DNA from 3 places in the Kitasatospora sp. NPDC087315 genome. Region 3 is predicted to be linked to each of the others. Evidence: riboswitches for the same ligand, from Rfam matches in the RefSeq annotation. Region 3 holds a riboswitch; each other region holds the start of a gene.
What was found. A riboswitch is a leader RNA that binds a small molecule or an ion and turns the genes downstream of it on or off. The one in region 3 is predicted to bind thiamine pyrophosphate.
Positions count from the first base shown of each region.

Region 1: another riboswitch for thiamine pyrophosphate. It lies ahead of ACIO5D_RS21665 (purine-cytosine permease family protein); the one in region 3 lies ahead of thiC (phosphomethylpyrimidine synthase ThiC).
Region 2: another riboswitch for thiamine pyrophosphate. It lies ahead of thiO (glycine oxidase ThiO); the one in region 3 lies ahead of thiC (phosphomethylpyrimidine synthase ThiC).

Region 1 covers NZ_JBIUYD010000014.1:198,525-205,972, reverse strand. Annotated here, with positions in the region: gene ACIO5D_RS21670 (S1C family serine protease) at 1-1,428, opposite strand, end outside; TPP riboswitch at 1,684-1,833, shown strand; gene ACIO5D_RS21665 (purine-cytosine permease family protein) at 1,922-3,328, shown strand; gene ACIO5D_RS21660 (glycerophosphodiester phosphodiesterase family protein) at 3,409-4,233, shown strand; gene ACIO5D_RS21655 (ATP-binding protein) at 4,432-5,001, shown strand; gene ACIO5D_RS21650 (DUF5926 family protein) at 5,149-6,135, shown strand; gene ACIO5D_RS21645 (bifunctional DNA primase/polymerase) at 6,412-7,050, opposite strand.
Region 2 covers NZ_JBIUYD010000009.1:32,773-40,220, forward strand. Annotated here, with positions in the region: gene ACIO5D_RS14600 ((2Fe-2S)-binding protein) at 1-167, shown strand, start outside; gene bfr (bacterioferritin) at 195-674, opposite strand; gene ACIO5D_RS14610 (molybdopterin-dependent oxidoreductase) at 893-1,522, shown strand; gene pknB (Stk1 family PASTA domain-containing Ser/Thr kinase) at 1,533-3,305, opposite strand; gene ACIO5D_RS14620 (thiazole synthase) at 3,409-4,206, opposite strand; gene thiS (sulfur carrier protein ThiS) at 4,209-4,418, opposite strand; gene thiO (glycine oxidase ThiO) at 4,415-5,599, opposite strand; TPP riboswitch at 5,594-5,706, opposite strand; gene ACIO5D_RS14635 (NAD(P)/FAD-dependent oxidoreductase) at 5,813-7,009, shown strand; gene ACIO5D_RS14640 (Rv2175c family DNA-binding protein) at 7,118-7,448, shown strand, end outside.
Region 3 covers NZ_JBIUYD010000015.1:192,783-200,230, forward strand. Annotated here, with positions in the region: gene ACIO5D_RS22730 (metallophosphoesterase) at 1-428, shown strand, start outside; gene ACIO5D_RS22735 (hypothetical protein) at 670-1,599, shown strand; gene ACIO5D_RS22740 (DUF5994 family protein) at 1,626-2,141, opposite strand; gene ACIO5D_RS22745 (CBS domain-containing protein) at 2,254-2,787, shown strand; gene ACIO5D_RS22750 (hypothetical protein) at 3,289-3,789, opposite strand; gene thiC (phosphomethylpyrimidine synthase ThiC) at 3,877-5,694, opposite strand; TPP riboswitch at 5,690-5,824, opposite strand; gene ACIO5D_RS22760 (hypothetical protein) at 5,978-6,184, shown strand; gene ACIO5D_RS22765 (flotillin family protein) at 6,288-7,448, shown strand, end outside.

The DNA.
Region 1 (7,448 bases), on a different contig from region 3:
CTGGATCGCCGAGTTGATGCCGACCACCGCGCCGCTGGAGTCGAGCAGCGGGCCGCCGGAGTTGCCGGGGTTGATCGAGGCGTCGGTCTGCAGGGCGTTCATGTACGAGGACTGGGCGCCGGTCTCGTCGCCGGAGGCGACCGGGCGGTCCTTCGCGCTGATGATGCCGGTGGTGACGGTGGACTCCAGGCCGTACGGGGCACCGATGGCGATGGTGGAGTCGCCGACGTTGACCTTGTCGGAGTCGGCCAGCGGAAGCGGGGTCAGCTTGTCCCCCTTCGGGGGGTTGTCCAGCTTGACCACGGCCACGTCGTAGCCCTCGGCGCGGCCGAGCACGGAGGCGTTGTAGGAGCTGCCGTCGGCGAACTTGACGGTCAGTTTGCCGCCGTTGGAGGCGGGCGCCACCACGTGGTTGTTGGTGAGGATGTGGCCCTCGGTGTCGAAGACGAAGCCGGTGCCGGTGCCGGACTCGCCGTTGCCCTGCGCCTTGATGGTGACGACGCTGGGCAGCGCCTTCTGCGCGATGCCGGCGACGGAGCCGGGGGCGGGCTCGTTCTTCTCCGGGCTGTTGGCCTGCACGGTGGTGCTGCGGCGGTCGTTCGCGGAGCTGGCGCTGTTGTCGTTGCGGTCGGCGATGGTCACACCGAGCGCGCCGCCGGCCACACCGGCGACCAGGGCGACGGCGGCGATCAGGGCGACCAGGCCGCCGCGCTTCTTGCGCGGACCGCCGGGGCCGGACGTACCGGGGTACTCGGGCGGGTAGCCGAGCGGGCCGCCGGGGTGGCCGGGACCGCCGGCGCCGCCGGCCGAGGAGTCGTGCGGGCCCCAGCCGCCGAGCGGCTGGCCCGCGCCGAAGGGGTGCTGCTGCGCGGGCGGGCCCGCCGGGGCGCCGTACGGGTCGTGGGCCGCGGCGGGCGGGGCACCGTACGGGTCGTGCGCCGCGGCGGCCGGGGCGCCCGTGGTGGCGTACGGGTTGACGGCGGGCGCGACGGGCGCCGTCGGCAGGGCCGGTGCCTCGGCGAGCGCCGGGGCGGGCGCGGCCGGCGGCCCCGCCGGGGCGGGCGGCACGACCGGCGGCGGGGCGTCGATGTACCCCGGGCCGGGGTGGCCGGCCTCGACCGGGGCGGGCGCGGACACGGGAGCGTCGGCAGCCGCGGCCGCGGCGGGTGCCTCGGCCGGCGCCGGGGCGCTGATCTTGCTGAACGCCAGCGTCGGCGTGGATCCGCCGGCCGCCGGAGCGGCGGGCGCGGCGGGCACCGCCGGTGCCACGTCGGTGGTGGTCCGGTCGGCGGGCGCCTGTGCGGGGGTGGCAGCGGCGGACGCGGACTGCTGCGCCGGACCGTCATGAGCGGGACCCACCACCCCCTGGCCGCCGGAGGGCTGTTCCCCCTGCGGCCCGGTGGACCCAACCTCGCGCTCGGTGCTCACGGACGACCTCCATAGCTGACAGGACCAAGAAGCATAGTTTTTCGCACACTCGATTCGATTGCCGTAAGGACCCTTCTGAAGAAGTCATAAGAATCCTTAGCCAGGTCCGACGGCCCCGTCCGGAAACCCGGCCGAACGCCCCCGAACCACCACCCCCACCGGCCGCTCGCCCACCGCCGCCGGATGTCCCTCGCGGCCGGGGCGCCCAGCGCCTGGCCTTGGCGTTCACCCCCGTGCCGGTTAGCCTGTCGCTCACAACTGACACGCGGGAGCTTGGACCTTCCCAGGCTGAGAGTGCGCTGGTCGACCGTACGCCACGACGTCCGTGGGCGGACCGTCGAGGGGGCGCTGACCGCCGGAACCTGTCCGGGTAATGCCGGCGTAGGGAGTATCGGCCATGCCGCCTGCTTCGCCATCCTCTTCTTCGGGCGCGCCCGCGTCCAAGGGTTTCTCCGAACCGTCCACGACCGTTCACTCCGACGCCGGTCCCCCCGTGCCCGGTTCCGCCGCCGTGCCCGGCTCCCCCACCGCGACCGGTGCCGCCGCGGCCACCGCCGTCCTGGACCGGCCGGACCGGTCCGAGCGGGTCGAGGCGCCGCTCGTCCTGGACACCGAGCCGCCGCGCACGCTCCGCTTCCGCGACCACTTCGCGCTCTGGATGAACCTCGGCGTCAGCCTGATCGGCTTCACCACCGCCGCCACCGTGCTGGGCGCGCGGGGCAGCGAGCTCTCCCTGGCCGCCGCCGTGACCGCGATCGCGGCCGGGACCGTGGTCGGCACCGCGATGCTCGGTGTGGCCGCCCTGATCGGGGCCCGTACCGGCGCACCGGCGATGGCGAACCTGCGCGGGCTGTTCGGGACGAAGCTCTCGTACGTGCCGACGGTGCTGAACATCGTCCAGTGCGTCGGCTGGGGCGTGTACGAGCTGCTGGTGATCGCGATGGGCGCGCAGACCGTCGTCCACACCGAGGGCTACCGCTGGGCCTTCGTCCTGCTGGCGGGCGCGCTGACCACCGCGCTGACCATCTGGCCGCTGGGCTCGATCGCGGTGCTGCGGCGGTTCGTCGCCGGGGCGGTCGCGGTCGCGATGGTGTACTTCACCGTCCAGCTGGGCCGGCACGGCGTGCCGGACCCGGGCGCGGGCAACTGGCACGGCTTCCTGAAGGCCACCGACGCGATGATCGCGGTGTCGATCTCCTTCGTGCCGCTGGCCGCCGACTACACCCGGCACTCGCGCACCCCGCGCGCCGCGTTCTGGGGCAGCTTCTCCGGCTACACCGTCGCCCAGGTCTGGTGCTACGTGCTGGGCCTGATCGCGCTGCTGCAGTCCGGCGGCGACCCGGACCGGATCTTCGACTCCTTCCTGGGCGTCTGGGCCGGCTGGGCGTTCCTGCTGGTGCTGGTCCTGCGCGAGACGGACCAGTCCTTCGCCAACGTGTACTCGACCGCGATGTCCGTCCACAACCTGCTGCCCAGGGTGGACCGCCGGGTGCTGACCGGCGGGACCGGGCTGCTGATCACGGTGCTGGCTCTGCAGATCACCGAGTTCACCGACTCCTACTACGCCTTCCTGGGCCTGATCGGCTCGGTGTTCGTGCCGATGTTCGCGGTGCTGGCGGTCGACTACTTCCTCGGCGCCGGCCGGCGCGGCTGGAACCTCTCCGCCGACGCGCCGTCCCGCCGGCTGATGCTGCTGCCGTGGGCGCTGGGCTTCGTCGTCTACCAGCTGATCGCGCCGACCGCGATCGCCGGCTGGTGGACGGACTTCTGGACCTCCGTCCAGGAGGCGCTGCACTTCACCCCGCAGGAGTGGACCTCGGCCTCGCTGTTCGGCTTCCTGGTGCCGGCCCTGGCCACCTGGGCGCTCACCCCGCTGACCCGCCGGGACGCGCGGGACTGATCCGCCCCCACGCGAAGACGGCCCCTCAGGTTGGGGCCGTCTTCGTTTTCGCGTCACTTCCGCCGCCTATCGTGGGACGTGTGACCAGCCCCGACCTCCCCCCGGCGGCGGCGCGCACCGCGCCGTCCGTCCAGGTGATCGCCCACCGCGGATCCTCGTACGCGCTGCCCGAGCACACGCTCGCCGCCTACCGGCGGGCGCTCACCGAGGGCGCCGACGCGGTCGAGTGCGATGTCCGGGTCACGGCCGACGGACATCTGGTCTGTGTGCACGACCGCAGGATCGGCCGGGTCTCGGACGGCCGCGGCACGGTGTCCGCGATGACGCTGGCCGAGCTGGAGGCGCACGACTTCGGCGCCTGGAAGACGGGCGCACCGAGCGCGGACCCGGAGCTGCGGGGCGTTCTGCGGCTGGAGAGCCTGCTGGAGCTGGTCGCGGACTGCGGACGCCCGGTGGACCTGGCGATCGAGACCAAGCACCCGGTCCGTTTCCGGGGCCGGGTGGAGGCCGAGCTCCTGCGGATGCTGGACCGGTTCAAGATCACCGGAGACCCCGCGGACGGCCGCCCGCAGGCCCGGATCATGAGCTTCTCCGCGCTGGCGCTCGCCCGGGTGGCCGCCACCGCGCCGCAGTACCCGAGGGTGTTCCTGTTCGAGCGCGGCCTGCCGCTGCGGGGCCGGCTGCGCCCGGGCGCGACGCTGCCGGGCGGGGCCGGGATCGCCGGGCCCGGCATCGAGCTGGTGCGGGCCAGGCCGCGGCTGGTGACGCGACTGCGCGAGCTGGGCCACCAGGTGCACGTCTGGACCGTGGACGAGCCGGCCGACGTGGAGCTGTGCCTGGAGCTCGGGGTGTCGGCGATCATCACCAACCGCCCGGCCGAGGTCCTCGCCCAGCTCGGCCGGTGAACCAAACCTGCTGCCGACAATTTTTGCCGGAAATTATGCGTTTTCACGACGGAGGGTGAGCACGGAATCACCTGCCGCCCACCCTGGGTCGCGCGGTTTGAAATGTCCGCGCGGGATCGCCCCGCAGTCGTTTCCGACGCATTACCAAGGGGCATCCATCCCTCGGCATACGCTGAAGGAGGTCCGGGGGTGGCGTTGATGGTGGCGCGTGAAGTGCCGACTTCATCGACCATGGCAGTGCCGCACGGCCCAGCGAGTGTCGGGGTCGCACGGCGCCGACTGCGTCGAGATCTGGGCGACCGGGAGATACCCGAACCGGTCATTGATGATGCTGTTCTGATCCTTTCCGAACTGCTGAGTAATGCCTGTCGCTATGCGCGGCCGCTCGGGCCATTGCCCGCGCTCGGCCGCAGCGCCCGGGCGGAGGTCGTGGACCAGGTGCTCGTCGGGGTCCCCACCGCGGGCCAGGGCGCCAGGACGGCCGCACACCCACAGCCGGACGGCGGCGACGGCGGGGTCCTGGTGCGCTGGCAGATGCACGCGGACGGGATCCTCACGCTGGAGGTCACCGACGGCGGGGCGCAGACCCGCCCGACGCCCGCCGGCCCGTCCCTGACCTCGCGCGGCGGCCGCGGCCTGAGCATCGTCGGCCAGCTGGCCAGCGACTGGGGTGTGCGCGACGCTCCCGGCGAAGTGACGGTGTGGGCGGCACTGCCCGCCCGGGCCCGCCACGCCCGACGGACCGGCGGTGATGCCCGCAGCGCCTGAGCGGGCCGGACCCGCCCGTCCGCGCGCCCCCGCGCCCCGTCCGCGCGCGCCGCCACCCACGCCCCGCCCCGGCGTGTGTCCACGCGCCGGGGGAACGTCAGTAGGCTGCCCGGAGCACAACACAACCGTCCCCGGGAGAGCCGCACCATGGGCAAGAAGGCCGCCAAGAAGGCGCCGCAGCGCAGCCAGTCCACCACCGCCGCCACGGGCGAGATCCCCGTGGTCGGGGCCCGCGAGAACTGCCCCTGCGGTTCCGGCCGCCGGTACAAGGCGTGTCACGGCCGGGATGCCTCGCACGCCGTGCAGGAGCTGGTGCACCGCCCGTTCGAGGGGCTGCCGGGCGAGGCCGACTGGGTCGCGCTGCGCGAGCTGGTGCCGGCCGCGACGGTGCCGCTGACGCTGGCCGCCGGGGTGGCCGAGGCCGCCAACGGCGAGGTCCCGTCGGTGACGCTGGCGACCGTCCTGCCGCTGGCCTGGCCCGCGCTGCGCCGCCCGGACGGCTCGATCCTGCTCGGCCTGCAGACCCAGTCCGCCTCCGGCGACCTGAGCCGCGACCTCGCGGACGCCCTGGAGCTGGCCCTGGCCACCGAGCCGGGCACCCCGGTACCCGCCCGCCGGACCGTCCCGGGCGGCCGCCGTCTGCAGGATCTGCTGGACCTCGACGCCGGGTTCACGCCGGCCGTGCACACCGGCTTCGAGTTCTGGCTGGAGGACGCCGAGGCCGCCACCGGCGAGGTGGCCGCCTCGCTGGAGCGCGCCAACGCCTCGGCGATCCCCACCGAGAAGCTCGGCAGCGTCGACTCCGCCTACTGGTGCGGCACTCCGGACAAGAACCACCTGCGCTGGGTGATGACGGTGCCGGAGGAGCAACTGCTGGACGCGCTGGCCCGGCTGACCGCCGCCGACCAGTCCTCGGTCGGCCCGGACACCCGCCTGGTCGGCTCGTTCCGCGCGCACGGGCTGACCGTCCCGGTCTGGGACCTGCCGGTGGCCATGACGGCGGCCGACTGCGAGAAGCCGGCCGCCGAGTTCGCCGAGCGGCTCGCCGCCACGCTGGCCGACAACACCCCGCTGACGGCCGAGGAGCGGCGCGCCCGGGCAAACCTGGTGAACCGTCAGGTCACCTTGAACTAAAGGCGACCAGGATCGGGTGATACGCGTCACATTACCCCTCGCCGACCGCAATTTCCGGGCGGGGAAGGGTCCTTGGAAATTGGCGCGGGCGCGGATCCTTGTTACTGTCTAAAGAGTCCGGTCGCTGGTGCATCCCCCGTCGCCAGCGACCGGATCTTTTGTTTTCCGGAACGGCCGCCCGCGTGCGGCCGGCGCACGGGACGGCGCACGAGCGGCTGGTCCGCCCGCACGATCCCGCCGTACACGATCACTCGCGCACGACCCCGCCGCACCCGGTCAGTACGCCGAGCGGCCGGTGTCCAGCCGGACCGTCGCCTCGACCAACTCCCCCAGCAGCGGACCGACCTGGGGCAGCCAGACCCCGCCGCCGGCCGCCGGCCGCGGCGGCAGCACCCAGCGCACCCGCCCGCCGGACCCGCCACCGGGCGGCAGCGGCAGGAACCCACCCGACCCGTGATAACGCAACGAGCCCGGCACCCATGGCAGTTGGGCGAGCATCTCGCCGAGCACGTCGAGCGAGTACGGGGCGACCAGCATCGCGTACCGGCCGGGCATCGCCAGCACCGGGCCGAGCGGCAGCCGCAGCGCGCCGAGGTAGGCGAGCGCCCTGGCACCGGCCGCCGCGGGCAGGCTGACCGCCGAGACCACCCCGCCGGTGGCGGCCAGCACCGGCGCGTCCGGGCTCTGCCGCTCCCACCACCAGCGCACCATCCGGGCGTCGGTGGTGGCCGCGAGCAGCGGCGGGTCGTGCGGGTGGGCACCGGGGACGGCGCAGCCCGGATCCCCGCAGGAGCACTGCCCGGCAGTCAGCAGCGCGCCCGGCACCACGGGCCAGCGATGGTCCACGGCGGCGGCCAGCGCGGCGGCCAGCCGGGCGGAACGGGCCGATGACCGGCCCCTCGGATTCTCACGCATGGCGCTCGTTCCTTTCCGTGACCGCTCGGTTCGCTCAAAGCCCGCCGGCGTACGTCGGGAAGCGCCGTGCGGGCCCCGCGAAGGCGCGATGCTGGCGGGGCCGGGCGGCAGGACGGACGAACGGCGTGACGGGCGTGAAGCACGGTGTGGAGCACGACCTGAAGGACCGCGGAATAGAACAGCCCTTGGAACGAGAATCCCGTACGCGACCGGATGGACGCCGCCCGGGGGCGGTTGGTTCCACCGTACGAGTGAGTGTCTTCCGGCCAGCCCGGCCGACGGACGGCGAAAGCATACGATCCGGACGGCCGCCGGAGCCGTCAGGACGGTTCTGCCCGTTCTCCCGGAGCTCCATGCCGTCCGAGGCCGACCGGCGCGCGTACGAACCGGACGCGCCC
Region 2 (7,448 bases), on a different contig from region 3:
ACTGCGGCTCCTGCGTCCGCCGGATCCAGGCGCTGCTCGGCGAGTACGGCGCCCGGCCCTGTCCGACCGCCCGGCTGGCGGCGAAGCTGGGGCTGGCGGACCCGGAGACCGTCGATCGGGCCCCGGCCGCGGTGCCGGACCGGCCGGCTCCGCTGCGCGCGGCCTGAGCCGCCGCCTTCCCGCTCCGCCGTGGCTCAGGAGTCCGGCTGCTCGATCAGCTGGGCGATGTAGAGCGCCTCGCCGAGCTTCTCCACCAGTTCCAGCTGGGTGTCGAGGTAGTCGATGTGGTGCTCCTCGTCCGCCAGGATCGACTCGAAGATGTTCGCCGAGGTCACGTCGTTCTTGGCCCGCATCACCACGATCCCGCGCTTGAGCCGGTCGATCGCCTCGACCTCGACCTGGCGGTCCGCCTCGAACATCTCCTTGACGGTCTGGCCGATCCGGACGTGGAAGAGCCGCTGGTAGTTCGGGAGCCCGTCCAGGAAGAGGATGCGGTCGGTGAGCACCTCGGCGTGCTTCATCTCGTCGAAGGACTCGTGGCGGGTGTACTTGGCGAGCTTCGTCCAGCCGAAGTTCTCCTGCATCTTGGCGTGCAGGAAGTACTGGTTGATCGCGGTCAGCTCGGCGGTGAGCTGCTCGTTGAGGAATTCGATGACCTCTGCGTCGCCCTTCATGGCGGCTGCCTTCCTGCTCTGCGTCCGGGAACCACGGCCGTACCGTCCGGCTGCACGCATCCTGGCACCGCTATGGGAGGAAATTCCAGTAAGTTCACACTCACTAGGACATGTGTCGGAATATCCCATTTAGGCACCTATTGGCCTGTGTGGGCGGGCGCGCGACCTCGGAAAGGGGCGCGCGCAGATGGTTGTCCGCCGTCTGTCACCATGGACTCATGGGTCAGTCCGAATACGAAAAGCTCCCGCCGTCTGACCCGAGACTCCCCCCCGGGCAGCGCCCGCAGCGCGGCTGGCCCGCCCTGCACTACGGACCCGTGCCCCGTTTCAAGCCGCTGACCTGGGACTTCCAGGTGTTCGGGGCGACCGCCTCGGCGGAGAAGCACAGGTGGGACTTCGCCGGCTTCAACGCGCTGCCGCGCACCACCGTGCGGGCCGACTTCCACTGCGTCACCAAGTTCTCGGTGCTCGACAGCGACTGGACGGGCGTGTCGGCCTCGGTCGTCCTCGACGAGGTGCCCCCGGCACCCGGCGTCACCCATGTCATGGTCTGGGCCGAGTACGGCTACAGCGCCAACCTCCGGCTCGCCGACTTCGCCGACCCCCGGACGGTCTTCGCCACCCACCGCAACGGCGAGTCGCTCACCGCCGAGCACGGCTTCCCGGTCCGTCTGGTCGTCCCGCAGCTGTACGCCTGGAAGGGGCCCAAATGGGTCAGGGCGGTGGAGTACATGCGGGCCGACCGCCGCGGTTTCTGGGAGGAACGCGGCTACCACAACCTCGCCGACCCCTGGCGGCAGCAGCGCTACTCCCACCAGGAGGAGCCGGGCGACGGCCCGCTGCGCTGACGGACATCCTCTAGAGGAACGGGAAGCTGACCGTCACCACCGTGTGCTGCGGGCGGCGCTCGCCGGCGGCGGGGGACTGGCTGGAGACCTTGCCGGTGCCGAACAGGTTGACGCCGCTGCTCTGCATGGCGAACCCGGCGGCCTGGAGCGCCTTGGCGGCGTCGTCCTTGGACATCCCGGTCACGTCCGGAACGGGCACCATGCCCTTGCTCACCACCAGCGAGACCGGGGTGTTCTCCGGCAGCCGCTGCCCGGCCGCCGGTGAACTGCTGATCACCGAGCCCTCCGGCACGGTGTCGTCGTACGTCTCGGTCACGCCGCCCCGGGCCAGCTGGACGCCGGAGAGGGCGGCCGCGGCCTGCTCGGCGGACTTCCCGGTGACGTCCGGCACGGCGATCCGTTTGGGACCCCGGGAGACGGAGACGGCGACGGCGTCGCTCTTGCGGGCCCGCGCCCCCACCCCCGGATCGGAGGAGATGATCTGCCCGGCCGGGACGGTCTCGCTGTACACCTCGGTGAAGCGCCCGTGCATGCCGACGCCGTCCAGGATGCGCTGCGCCTCCGCGCGGTCCTTGCCGAGCACGCTCGGCACCGTCCCGTACAGCGCCCCGGAGAGCGCGTACGTGGTGCCGCCGACCAGCAGCGCCAGGACCGCCAGCACGGAGGCCCAGATCAGCGGGGTGCGCGGCAGCCGGCGCAGCGGACCCGGGCGCCGGGTGCGCACCGGCGCCGGCTCGTCGTACGGGCGGGGCTCGGTGAGCAACTGGTCCATCAGCTCCGGCGGGACGTCCAGCACGCTGGTGCGCTCGGTCTCCGGGGCGGCGGGACCGGCCGCGGGGCGGATCACCGAGGTCGGCTCGCTGGTCGGGTACTGCGGGCTGGGCCGGGTGGAGGCGGGCGGCTCGGCGTCCAGCCGGGCCGGGGTGAGCGTGCGGCGTACCCGCTGGAGGGCGGCCAGCAGCTCGACCGCGTCGTACGGGCGGGCCTTCGGGTCGCGCGCGCAGGCGCCGGCCACTATGGCGTCGAGCTCGGGGCCGACCCCGGGGACGGCCAGGGACGGCGCGGGGACGTCCTCGTGCAGGTGGCGGTACATGACCTGGACGGGGTTCTCGCCGGTGTGCGGTCGGTGGCCGGTGAGCATCTCGTACAGCAGGATGCCGGCCGCGTAGACGTCCACCCGCTGGTCGGTCCCGGCGCCGGGGCGGATCTGCTCGGGGGCCAGGTAGGAGACGGTGCCCAGGACGGTGCCGGCGGTCGCGGTGGTGGAGGTGGCCGCGCCGTCGGCGGTGTTCAGCACCCGGACCAGGCCGAAGTCGGCGACCTTGACCAGGCCGTCGTCGGTGATCAGCACGTTCTCCGGCTTGACGTCCCGGTGGACCAGACCGGCCCGGTGGGCGGCGCCGAGCGCGGCCAGCACCGGCTCCAGGATGTCCAGGGCGGCCCGGATGGAGAGCGCGCCGCGGTCGCGCAGCAGGTCGCGCAGGGTGCGGCCGGGCACGTACTCCATCGCGAGGAAGACGGTGCCGCCGTCCGCGCCCTGGTCGAAGACGTTGACCACATTGGGGTGCGCCAGCCGGGCCACCGCCTTGGCCTCGCGGATGAACCGGCCGGTGAAGCCGTCGTCCCCGGCGAGCGAGGGGTGCATCACCTTGAGGGCCACGACCCGGTCGAGCCTGGTGTCGGTACCCCGGTACACGGTGGACATCCCGCCGGCCGCGATGCGCTGCTCGACCCGGTACCGGCCGTCGAGCAGGGTACCGATCAGCGGGTCGTGCAATGCCATGTCCACCCGGTGATTCTAGTGGCGCGGGCCGGGGCGGGACCCCGGGCGACACCGCGCCCGGGGCCTCTGTGCCCGGCTTGTGACACGCCCCGGCGCGCCCGGGTCAGAACGCCGGGTGCTCGCGGGTGTCCAGGTCGGCCCGGCCGGCCATGGCCGAGGAGGCCTCGGCGTGGAAGCGGCGCGGGATCCGGCCCGCCCGGTACGCCAGCCGGCCGGCCTCGGCGGCGTGCCGCATCGCGTCGGCCATCAGCACCGGGTCCTGGGCGCGGGTCACCGCCGAGGCCAGCATCACCGCGGCGCAGCCCAGCTCCATCGCCAGCGCCACGTCCGAGGCGGTGCCGGCACCCGCGTCCAGGATCACCGGGACCCGGGCGCTCTCCACGATCAGCTGGAAGTTGTGCGGGTTGCGGATGCCCAGGCCGGAGCCGATCGGGGAACCCAGCGGCATGATCGCCGCGCAGCCGACGTCCTCCAGCTTCCGTGCCAGCACCGGGTCGTCGTTGGTGTAGGGCAGCACGGTGAAGCCGTCGTCGACCAGGGTCTCGGCGGCGTCCAGCAGCTCGATCGGATCGGGCAGCAGGGTCCGCTCGTCCGCGATGACCTCCAGCTTCACCCAGTCGGTGCCGAGCGCCTCGCGGGCCAGCCTGGCGGTCAGCACCGCCTCGCCGGCCGTGAAGCAGCCGGCCGTGTTGGGCAGCACCCGGATGCCGTTGCGGACCAGCACGTCCAGGACGGAGCCCTGGGTGGTGGCGTCGACCCGGCGCATCGCCACCGTGGTGAGCTCGGTGCCGGAGAACCGCAGCGCCTGCTCCAGGATCTCCAGGCTGGGCGCGCCACCGGTGCCCATGATCAGCCGGGAGCCGAACGTGGTCCCGGCGATGTCCAGCAGGTCGTCCGCCATGGTCAGCCTCCCTGGACGGCGGTGAGGATCTCGACCCGGTCACCCGCGGCGAGCCGGGTCCGCGGCCACGAACCACGCGGCACCACGGTCTCGTTGAGCGCGGCGGCGACGCCGGAGTTGGCGGCGCTCAGCGCGGCCACCACCTCGGCGAGGGTGGTGGTGGCGGGCACCTGCCGGGGCTCGCCGTTGACGGTCAGTGCGATCTCGCTCATGCGGGGGCCTTCGTGGTGGAGCGGGCGGGGGAGAAGCGGGTGGGGGTGAACGGCGCCGCCAGGGCGGGCGTCTCGCCGGTGGCCAGGTACTCGGCGACCAGATCGGCCGTCACCGGGGTGAGCAGCACGCCGTTGCGGTAGTGGCCGGTGGCGGCGACGAGGCCGGGCAGGGCGGTCGGACCGATCAGCGGGGCGTTGTCCGGGGAGCCGGGGCGCAGTCCGGCGGAGGTCTCCACCAGGGGCAGCTCGGTGATGCCGGGGACGAGCTCGTGCGCGTCGCGCAGCAGCTCGTACACCCCGCCGGCGGTGACGGTGGTGTCGTACCCCTGCTCCTCGCTGGTGGCACCGATCACCAGCTCGCCGTTCTCCCGGGGCACCAGATAGAGGTGCCGGCCGCGCACCACCGCGCGCACGTTGCGGGAGAGGAACGGCCGGTACGGCTCGGGCACCCGCAGCCGCAGGATCTGCCCCTTCACCGGGCGGATCGCGGGGAGCACGCCCTCGGGCAGGCCGGGCAGCCGGTGGCTGTGCGGACCGGCGGCGAGCACGATCCGGTCGGCGGTGACGGTCTCCAGTGTGTCCAGCCGGGCGCCGACCGCGCGGTCGTTCTCGACCAGCAGTTCGGTGGCCTCGGCGCGGTGCAGCAGGACGCCGGCCCGCTCGCAGGCGAGGACCAGCGCCCTGGCCAGCCGGCGGCCGTCCACCTGGTGGTCGTCGGTGACGTGCAGACCGCCCCGGACGCCGGGGGCGAGCATGGGTTCGAGCCTGCGGGCCTCGCGGCCGGTGAGCCAGTGCGAGTCCAGGCCGAGCCGCTGGTGGAAGGCGTGCAGTTCACGCAGTTCCGCGCGGTCGTCGGAGTCCAGGGCGACGGCGACGGTGCCGCACTGGCGGTAGCCGGTGTCCTGGCCGCCGCTCGCCTCGGTGAGTTCGGCGGCGAAGGCGGCATAGCGCTCGTTGGATGCCATCCCGAGGCGGAGCAACGGCTCCTCGCCGTACTGGAGTTCGGTGACGGGGGCGAGCATGCCGGCCGCGACCCGGGCGGCGCCGCCGCCGTGCGCCGGGTCGATCACCACGATGTTCCCCAGCCCGCGCCGGGCCGCGCGCCAGGCGACGGCGAGGCCGATGATGCCCCCGCCGATCACCAGGACGTCGGCATGCGCGCCCTTGGCCAAGCGTGTCAAAGTCGCTGCTCTCCCTTCGCCGGTATGACCCGGATCAGGTTCGGACGGTCGCAGGCCGTGTCAGCCCGCCTCTCAGCCCGGTCCGCCGGGCTCCCGTGAATTGGTGCCACCACCTTAACTCCGCGTCCCGCCCCGGCCGAAGGCGCGTACGAGGGGTGGACCCGAGCCCGGGTGGGGCCCGGACGGACGGCCGCCGCTGAGTACAGTGACGGCGTGGCAGAGCTGAGCGGGACGGATCAGGTGGTCGTGGTCGGGGCCGGGCTGGCCGGGGCGCAGTGCGCCGCGGGGCTGCGGCAGGGCGGCTGGCAGGGGCGGATCGTGCTGGTCGGCGAGGAGCCCCACGCGCCGTACGACCGGCCGCCGCTCTCCAAGGAGGTGCTGCTCGGCAAGGCCGATGCCACCACCCTCGACCTCGACTTCGCGGACCTGGGCGTCGAACTGCTCACCGGCCGCCGCGCCACCGGCCTCACCCCCGGGGTGCTGCACACCGACGCCGGCGATCTGCCGTACGGCACGCTGGTGATCGCCACCGGTGCCGCCCCGCGGGCCCTGCCCGGCGCCGAGCGCGCGCACCTGCTGCACACCCTGGACGACGCGCTGGCGCTGCGTGCCCTGCTCCGGCCGGGCCTGCGCCTGGTGCTGGTCGGCGCGGGCTGGATCGGCGCCGAGGTGTCCACCGCCGCCCGGGCGGCGGGGTGCGAGGTCACGGTCGTCGAGATGGGCCCGGCGCCCGTCCCCGGCGCGCTGCCCGCCGGGATCGGCCGGGCGATGGCCGCCTGGTACGCCGAGGCCGGGGTGGACCTGCGCTGCGGCGTCGGGGTCGCGGCGGTGGAGCCCGGCGCGGTGCTGCTGGCGGACGGCTCGCACCTGCCGGCCGACGAGGTGCTGGTCGGGATCGGCGCCCGGCCGGCCACCGGCTGGCTGGCCGGCTCCGGCGTCGAACTGGACGCGGCCGGTGCCGTCCTGGTGGACGAGCGGCTGCGCACCAGCCTGCCCGGCGTCTTCGCCGCGGGGGACTGCGTCAGCTATCCGTCGGCGCGCTCCGGCGTCCGGCTGGCCGTCCAGCACTGGGACCACGCGCTGCAGTCCGGCGCGGCGGCGGCCGCCGCCGTCCTCGGCGCGCAGGCGCCCTACGATCCGGTGCCGTACTTCTGGTCGGAGCAGTTCGGCCGCATGGTCCAGTACGCCGGGCGGCACGGGGCCGGTGACGAGCCGCTGTGGCGCGGTTCACCCGGGGAGCCGTCCTGGTCGGTGCTCTGGCTGCGCGACGGTGTGCCGCGCGCCCTGCTCGCGGTGGACCGTCCGCGCGACCTCGCCCAGGGCCGCCGGCTGATCGAGCGCGGTACGGCGCTGGACCCGGCCCTGGCGGCGGACCCCGCGGTGCCGCTGAAGTCGGCGCTCGCCGGGTAGCGCGGCGGGGCCCGCAGGCGGCCGCCCCGGTGCTCGACGGACCTGTGACGGGTGTGCGGCGGGTGGTGAGTGGTGCGCGGCGGGCCGTGGAGGTGGCAGTCTGGTGGCGTGAGTGAGATCGAAAGCAAGATTGAAACCCTCGTTTCCGAGTGGATGTACCTGCCCGACATCTCGGAGCAGTGGGGCGTGCGGGTCACCGAGGTCCGCGACCTGGTCCGCAGCGGCGGGCTGATCGCGGTCCGGCGCGGCCCGAACAAGTCGCTGCAGGTGCCTGCCGCGTTCATCGACGGCCAGGGCCTGGTCAAGCACCTGTCGGGCACCCTGACCGTCCTGCGCGACTGCGGGTACAACGACATGGAGATCCTGGAGTGGCTCTTCACCGAGGACCCGTCGCTGCCCGGCAGCCCCATCCAGGCGCTGTGTGAGAACCGCGGCACCG
Region 3 (7,448 bases):
ACATCAGCTGGCTCTCCCGGCTGCCGGCCATCGCGCTGGAGGACGGCCACCTGCTGCTGCACTCCGACACCACCGCCTACCTGGAGTACGGCGACTCCATCGCCGCGGTCAACGACGCCGTCCACGACCTGCTCGCCGACGAGGGCGTGGACGAGTGGTGGGACTGCTTCCGCCGCTTCACCAAGCGCTTCGCCTTCCGCGGCGACGCCGGCCCGATGGCCGTCCACGAGCTGCTCGACACCTACGGCGGCGCGCGCGTGGTGCACGGCCACAGCCCGATCCCGTACCTCACCGGCGCGGTGCACGCCGACGACGGCGCCCCGCCGCACATCCCCGGCCCGTACATCTACGCCGACGACCTCGCGGTCGCCATGGACGGCGGGGTCACCATGGAGGGGCGGCTGCTGGTCGCCCGGCTCCCGATCTGAACCGGTCGGCCGCGCCGAACCGACCGACGCGTCGCCCGCCCCTCCGCCAGTCCGTCCGTCCGTCAACCGGACAGGCGTTCGCCACCGCCCCTGACCTGCGCCGTTCCCCGGCCGGGGGCAAAGTTCCGGAAACCGACTGTCAACGCGGCCGCACCCGCCCCTACCATCGAGGCACACCACACCCGGCCGCTCGTGTGGCGGCCCGTCTCCGTGCCCGCCCGGCGGAGCGGACGGGGTTCGCATGAACGGGGTCCGTATGAACAACGCCCCGCATCTGCTCGCCGAGGACCGCCCGGACTTCGAGCGCCTCCTCGACGAAGCACTGCGCGACGGCACCATCCTCACCGCCCTGCGCGGGCCCGGCGCCCTCACCGCCGAGCAGCTGCGCACCAAGGCCCTGCGCGAGGCCGACGACATCGCGGCCGCGGCCGCCACCGAGTACGCGCACTACACCCGGCTGCGGCAGAGCCTGCGCGACACACCCCCGCCCGGCCAGGGCGGCACGGCCGGCGCGCCGGGGCTGTTCAGCCAGCTGCGCTCGGCGAACGGCGGCGCCGGACTGTTCCCGGTCCTGACCGTGCTCACCCCGATCCTCGCCTGGGCCGCCGCCCTGGTCCTGCTCCTCATCGGGTACACGCTGCGCGCCGCCAACCCCGGTCTGGCGCTGGCCGGTTCGGTCCTGACGGCCGGCTGGCTGGCACTGGCGGCCGGCCTGGTCGCGATGGCGGCCGGGATCGTCGGACTGGTCCTCACCGCGCTGCGGGACGGCTCCACGGCCCCCGCCGGCGCCGCCCCCGGGCTCGCGACCGAGGTCGCCGACGCCCGGCGCGCCTGGCAGCGCGCGCTGCGCGACCGCGCCCTGGTGGCGTACCTGCACGCCTGTCTGCACGCCGACCCGGCAGCACCGCCCGGCACCCCGGCGCCCGCCGACGGGCCGGTTCCGGCGGACCCTGCCCGGCCCGAATCCGCCCGGCCCGATTTCAGCAGCCCGGACTTCAGCAGCCCCGGCTACTCCAGCGGCCACTACTCCGGCCCCGGCTTCACCAGCCCCGGCGCCGACGGCCTCACCGACCCCGAAGGCCGCGAGCCGCGTACCGCCGCCTTCACCACCCCCGACTTCACCGGCCCCGGCTACACCCCGCCGGCCTTCACCGGCCCCGACGACGTCTGAGCGGCCAACACCCGTCCAGCTACGTGCTACTGACCCGTGTTCAGCCACCGAACCGGCCGGCCGAGCAGCTCGGCCGCCGGGGAGTGGTTCCCCGGCGCCGACGCCCCCGCCATGGCGGCGGCGGCCGTACCCGGCTCGGTACCGGGTGGCACCACGAGGAGGAGGAAGTGGTCCTCGAAGCCCCGGGTGAGGCTGATGGTCTCGGCGCTGGCGGGGAACCAGCCGATCCGGACCGATTGACCGTCCACGGTGACCGACCGGGGGATGTGGTACCAGGCCGAGGTGGACAGGCCGACCCGGAGGATGGGGCCCAGATGGACACTGAGCGCGGTGATCAGGTCCGGCAGCTCGGCCCGGGCGTCCTTCGTGCGGGGCCACCACGCGCCGTCGAACATCCCGCTGCGGGACATCGTCGGCTCCAGCACCAGCCGCGGCAGCAGGGGAACACCGGGGACGGACCACGGCCCCGGGGCGGAAGGAGTGGGAAGCGGAATCGGCATCATCACGAGCCGCCCGTCCGGTCCAGAAAGAGGACCGATCATGACCCAGGGCGACACCAATGTGGGTACCGGTGTGCGACATGTCCTCGGTTGCCTCCCACGGTACTCCGCGCCGGCCCGCCCCCGGGCCGACCTGGCCCGGAGTAGCCTGGACATGTCCAGGGCACCCCGCATCCCGGTCACCTTCTCCGGCCTCGTCCTGGACGAAGGACCCTTCCGGGCGGCCGCCCTCGCCGCACCGGAGTCAGGCACCGGTGACACCGTGACCATCCACTCCACGAAGCCGACAGGCCTTCGCCACGACCTCACAGTCGCCGACGCGATGGAACCGTTCGAGTACCAGATCCCCGACGACAGCACCGTCGACCAGGCCGACGACATCCTCCGCAGCGCGGGCGTCCCCTACCTCCTCGTCCGTGACCACAACGGCCGCTGCGAAGGCCTGGTCACCCGGACGGGACTCCACCCGTTCCTCGCCCCGCCCTGGTACACCGAACTCACCCCGGTCAGCAGCACCAGGCACCAGCGCGGCCCGTTCGCCTGGCCGACCATGACCCTCTCCACGGCCGCTGTCGCGATGCGGATCAAGCACCTGACCGTCTGGCCGGTCATCGACGACGACGGCTACCTCCTCGGCATCCTCACCGCCGACCGGGTCGCCGGCCTGATCGAGACCACCCTCCGCTGAGCGGCGCACCACCCGAACGCCGTACCGGTCACCGGAGCACCCTCCGTCGCGTCAGTCCGGCGGGCGGGAGGCCGAAGGTGACGGCGGTGGAGCCGTCGCAGAGTTCCGACTTGCCGTGAGCTGCTGGACCGCACTCACGCAGGTCAACGCAAGTCAACAAGGCGCTGTTCCGGAAGGCCGGTACGGCCTCGCGGAACAGCGCCCGTCAGCTGACGCGTCAGTCTGCCGGCGGGAGGTTGACCCGCTGGCAGACTGGGCGTTCACCTCTGTCAGGGCTAGTGCCGTCGGCGGGGTGCGGCTCGTCCGCTCCGCCTCATAAAAATGAGGAGTGAGCCTCCCAAGGCAATGGCAGCCGCCGAGCCGACCGCAATGCCGATCGATCCGCCAGGGCCGGTGGCAGCCAGTACGTGCTCCGACTCCTTCGGATGCTGAACGGGGGCACCCTGCTCGTGACCACCTGGAGCGTTGCCGTGGTTTCCCTGGAACACGCGGGCTCGGTGATCACCTGAACACCCTGATCATGGACAGGTCGACCGCTCGGTTGATCACGTGGGAGAGGCTGAACGTTCCGTTGATCCTCGCCTCATGCGCGAGCCACCCGACATCGACGGGCGCCGTCTCCTGTCCCAGCGGATGGGTGAATCCGGTGACGACCCAGCGACCCCCGAGCGGAGAGGACACGTCGACCAGCCAGTCCCAACGGGCCCCGTACGCACTGATCAGGAACTCGGCGGCGAACAACATCAGCAGCGAGTGCGCCCTGGCCCACTCGTCCTCGGACAGTTCCGGGTAGGTCGCCCACTCGGCGAGTTGGTCTCCGACGATGCGGGAGGCCGTACCCGGATCGGTCTGCATCAGGTCCTCGCGCTCACCGATGGTGGTCAGCGCCCCTCGCGTGTACTCACGGCATTCCACCGCCCAGCCAGCGACATCGGGCTCACTGTTGCTCTGCTGATTCATGGCGGCATCAGTATCAGAGCAGATCACCAGCCCGCCGGCCACCCTTCCTCCCTGGAGCAGCCGCACGCCGAAGCGCTGCTCCGGGAAAGCCTCCCGGCTTCCCGGAGCAGCGCAGCCGGCGGGGCAACGTCAGTCCGCCAGCGGCAGGTAGACCCGGTTGCCCTGGGCGGCGAACTCCTCGGACTTGGCCTTCATGCCCGCCAGGGCCTCGGCGTCGAACTCGGTCTCCACGGCACTGGAGCCCTCGCCGTGCTCGGCCCGGATCTTTTGACTGATCTTCATCGAGCAGAACTTCGGGCCGCACATGGAACAGAAGTGGGCCGTCTTGGCGGGCTCCGCGGGGAGGGTCTCGTCGTGGAAGGCGCGGGCCGTCTCCGGGTCGAGGGCCAGGTTGAACTGGTCCTCCCAGCGGAACTCGAAGCGGGCGTCGGAGAGGGCGTCGTCCCAGGCCTGGGCGCCGGGGTGGCCCTTGGCGAGGTCGGCGGCGTGGGCGGCGATCTTGTAGGTGATGACGCCGGTCTTCACGTCGTCCCGGTTGGGCAGGCCCAGGTGCTCCTTGGGGGTGACGTAGCAGAGCATCGCGGTGCCCCACCAGGCGATCATCGCGGCGCCGATGCCCGAGGTGATGTGGTCGTAGCCGGGGGCGACATCGGTGGTCAGCGGGCCGAGGGTGTAGAACGGCGCCTCGTCGCAGATCTCCCGCTGGAGATCCATGTTCTCCTTGATCTTGTTCATCGGGACGTGGCCCGGGCCCTCGATCATCACCTGGACGTCCTTGGCCCGGGCGATCCGGCCGAGTTCGCCCAGCGTCCGGAGTTCGGCGAACTGCGCCTCGTCGTTGGCGTCGGCGATCGAACCGGGCCGCAGGCCGTCACCGAGCGAGAAGGTGACGTCGTAGCGGGCGAGGATGTCGCAGAGCTCCTCGAAGTTGGTGTGGAGGAAGTTCTCCCGGTGGTGCGCCAGACACCAGGCGGCCATGATCGAGCCGCCGCGCGAGACGATGCCGGTCTTGCGGCGGGCCGTCAGCGGGACGTACCGCAGCAGCACTCCGGCGTGGACGGTCATGTAGTCCACGCCCTGCTCGCACTGCTCGACGACGGTGTCGCGGTAGACGTCCCAGCTGAGGTCCTCGGCCTTGCCGTCGACCTTCTCCAGCGCCTGGTAGAGCGGCACGGTGCCGATCGGCACGGGGGAGTTTCGCAGGATCCACTCGCGGGTGGTGTGGATGTTGCGGCCGGTGGAGAGGTCCATCACGGTGTCCGCGCCCCAGCGGGTGGCCCAGGTCATCTTCTCCACCTCCTCCTCGATCGAGGAGGTGACGGCGGAGTTGCCGATATTGGCGTTGATCTTCACCAGGAAGTTGGTGCCGATGGCGGCCGGCTCGACCTCGGGGTGGTTCACGTTGACCGGGATGACGGCCCGGCCGCGCGCCACCTCGGAGCGGACGAACTCCGGCGCCAGGCCCTCGCGCAGGGCGACGAACTCCATCTCCGGGGTCACGATGCCGCGCTTGGCGTAGCCGAGCTGGGTGACTGCGGCGTCGCCGCGGCCGCGCAGGGGGCGGCGCGGGCGGCCGGGGAAGACGGCGTCCAGGTTCTTCAGGTTTCCGCCGCGCGGCGAGGTGTGCTTGATCCCGTCGTCCTCGGGGCGGGCCTCGCGGCCGTCGTACTCCTCGACGTCGCCGCGCTGGCGGATCCACGCGTCGCGCAGCGCGGGCAGGCCGCGCCGTACGTCGGGCTCGTACGCCGGGTCGGTGTACGGCCCGGAGGTGTCGTAGAGCGGGACGCTCTTCTCGTTGGTGAGCACGACCTCGCGGTACGGAACGCGCAGGTCGGGGCGGGACCCGTCGCGGTAGGCCTTGCGCCAGGCCGGGGTCGGATAGCCGGTGCCCGCGCTGCTGACGGCGGCGTTCTGGGCAGACTGCGGCTGTGCATCAAAAGTGGTCATCAGACCTTCAACTCCCTACGCCGGCATTACCCGGTCAGGTTCCTGCGGTCGGCGCAGCGTTCGGCACGTCCAGCGACGTCCCGGTCAGCGCCCTCTCAGCCCGGTGCTCCGAGCTCCCGTGTCCGCAGGCGGTATTGCCCGCGCATGACGTCCAACACCGTAGCGAGCCGATCGCGGCTGGTCCAGAGGGGGTCGGTGCCCGGCGATTCGGCCGGCGGGCCCACCGGGGGAGCCCGGCCCGGCAGACTGGCAGTCACACGGGCAGGCGACGAGGGAGGCCGTAGTGGTCGGAAGCACAGGGCGGGTCACCGGTCCGGTCGGAGCCGGTCTGGTCGGCGAGGTGATGGTGCACGTCAGGGAGCGCCAGGGGACGGAGGCCTTCCTGGCCTACCTCGCCGTACCGGGCGACCGGCTGTCGGTCGGCACACCGGTGGTGGTGGTCGAGTACCACCCGCCCCGGACCGTCTATGTGGCACCGGTCTTCCCGTGACACGCTTGTGACAGCCCGTCACGTCACTTCCCTTTCCTTCGAGTTGCCCTGAGCGGACAATCCGAACCGGCGCATCTCATGCGCCGGAAGGGGGAGTTGAACCATGGTGCTCATCATCGCGGGGGCCGTCGTCGCCGCGCTGGTCTTCGGGATCACGCTCTTCAAACTCATGTGGCGGGTGGCGGAGCCCAACGAGGCTCTGATCATCTCCGGCTCCCGGCACCGGACCGAGGGGGTCGGCGACGGTCTGGGCTTCCGGATCGTCACCGGCCGCGGGACCTTCGTCACGCCGGGCCTCCAGGGTGTCCGCCGGCTCTCACTGGACCTCAACGAGGCCGAGCTGAACGTCGAATGCGTCACCTCACAGGGCATCCCGGTCCACGTCAAAGGCGTGGTGATCTTCAAGGTCGGCGACGACGAGGTCTCCATCGCCAATGCCGCCCGGCGCTTTCTCGACCAGCAGAAGCTGATCAGCCAGCGCGTCCACAACGTCTTCGCCGGCCACCTGCGCTCGATCGTCGGCGGGCTCACCGTCGAGGACATGATCAGGGACCGCGAGCGGCTCACCGGGGAGACCAGGGCCGCCTCCGGGCTGGAGATGGAGAAGCTCGGGCTGATCATCGACACCCTGCAGATCCAGGAGATCATCGACCCCACCGGCTACATCAAGAACCTCGCCATCCCGCACGCCGCCGCCGTCCAGCGGGACGCCCGGATCGCCCAGGCCGAGGCCGACCGGATGGCCACCGAGGCGGAGCAGGAGGCCGCCGCGCGCAAGGCCGAGGCCACCCGCAACAGCCAGATCCAGCAGTCCGCCTACCAGGCCGAACGGGACACCGCCAACGCCCGCGCCGAACAGGCCGGACCGCTCGCCCAGGCCGCCGCCCGGCAGGAGGTGGTCGTCCAGGAGACCAAGGTCGCCGAGCTGGAGGCCCGCCGCAAGGAGCAGCAGCTGCAGATCGATGTCCGCAAGCCGGCCGACGCCAAGGCGTACGAGACCCGCACCAGGGCCGAGGCCGACCGCGACGCCCGGATCTCCGCCGCCCAGGCTCAGGCCCAGGAGACCGAGCTGAAGGCGGCGGCCGAGGCCGGCCAGGTCAAGATCGCCGCCGCGGCCGCCGCGGAGGCCACCAAGCTGCGCGGGCTCGCCGCCGCCGAGGCGACCAGGGCCACCGGGGAGGCGGAGGCCGCCTCCGCCGAGGCCCGCGGTCTGGCGGACGCGGAGGCGACCCGGGCGATCGGGCTCGCCAAGGCCGAGGGCATC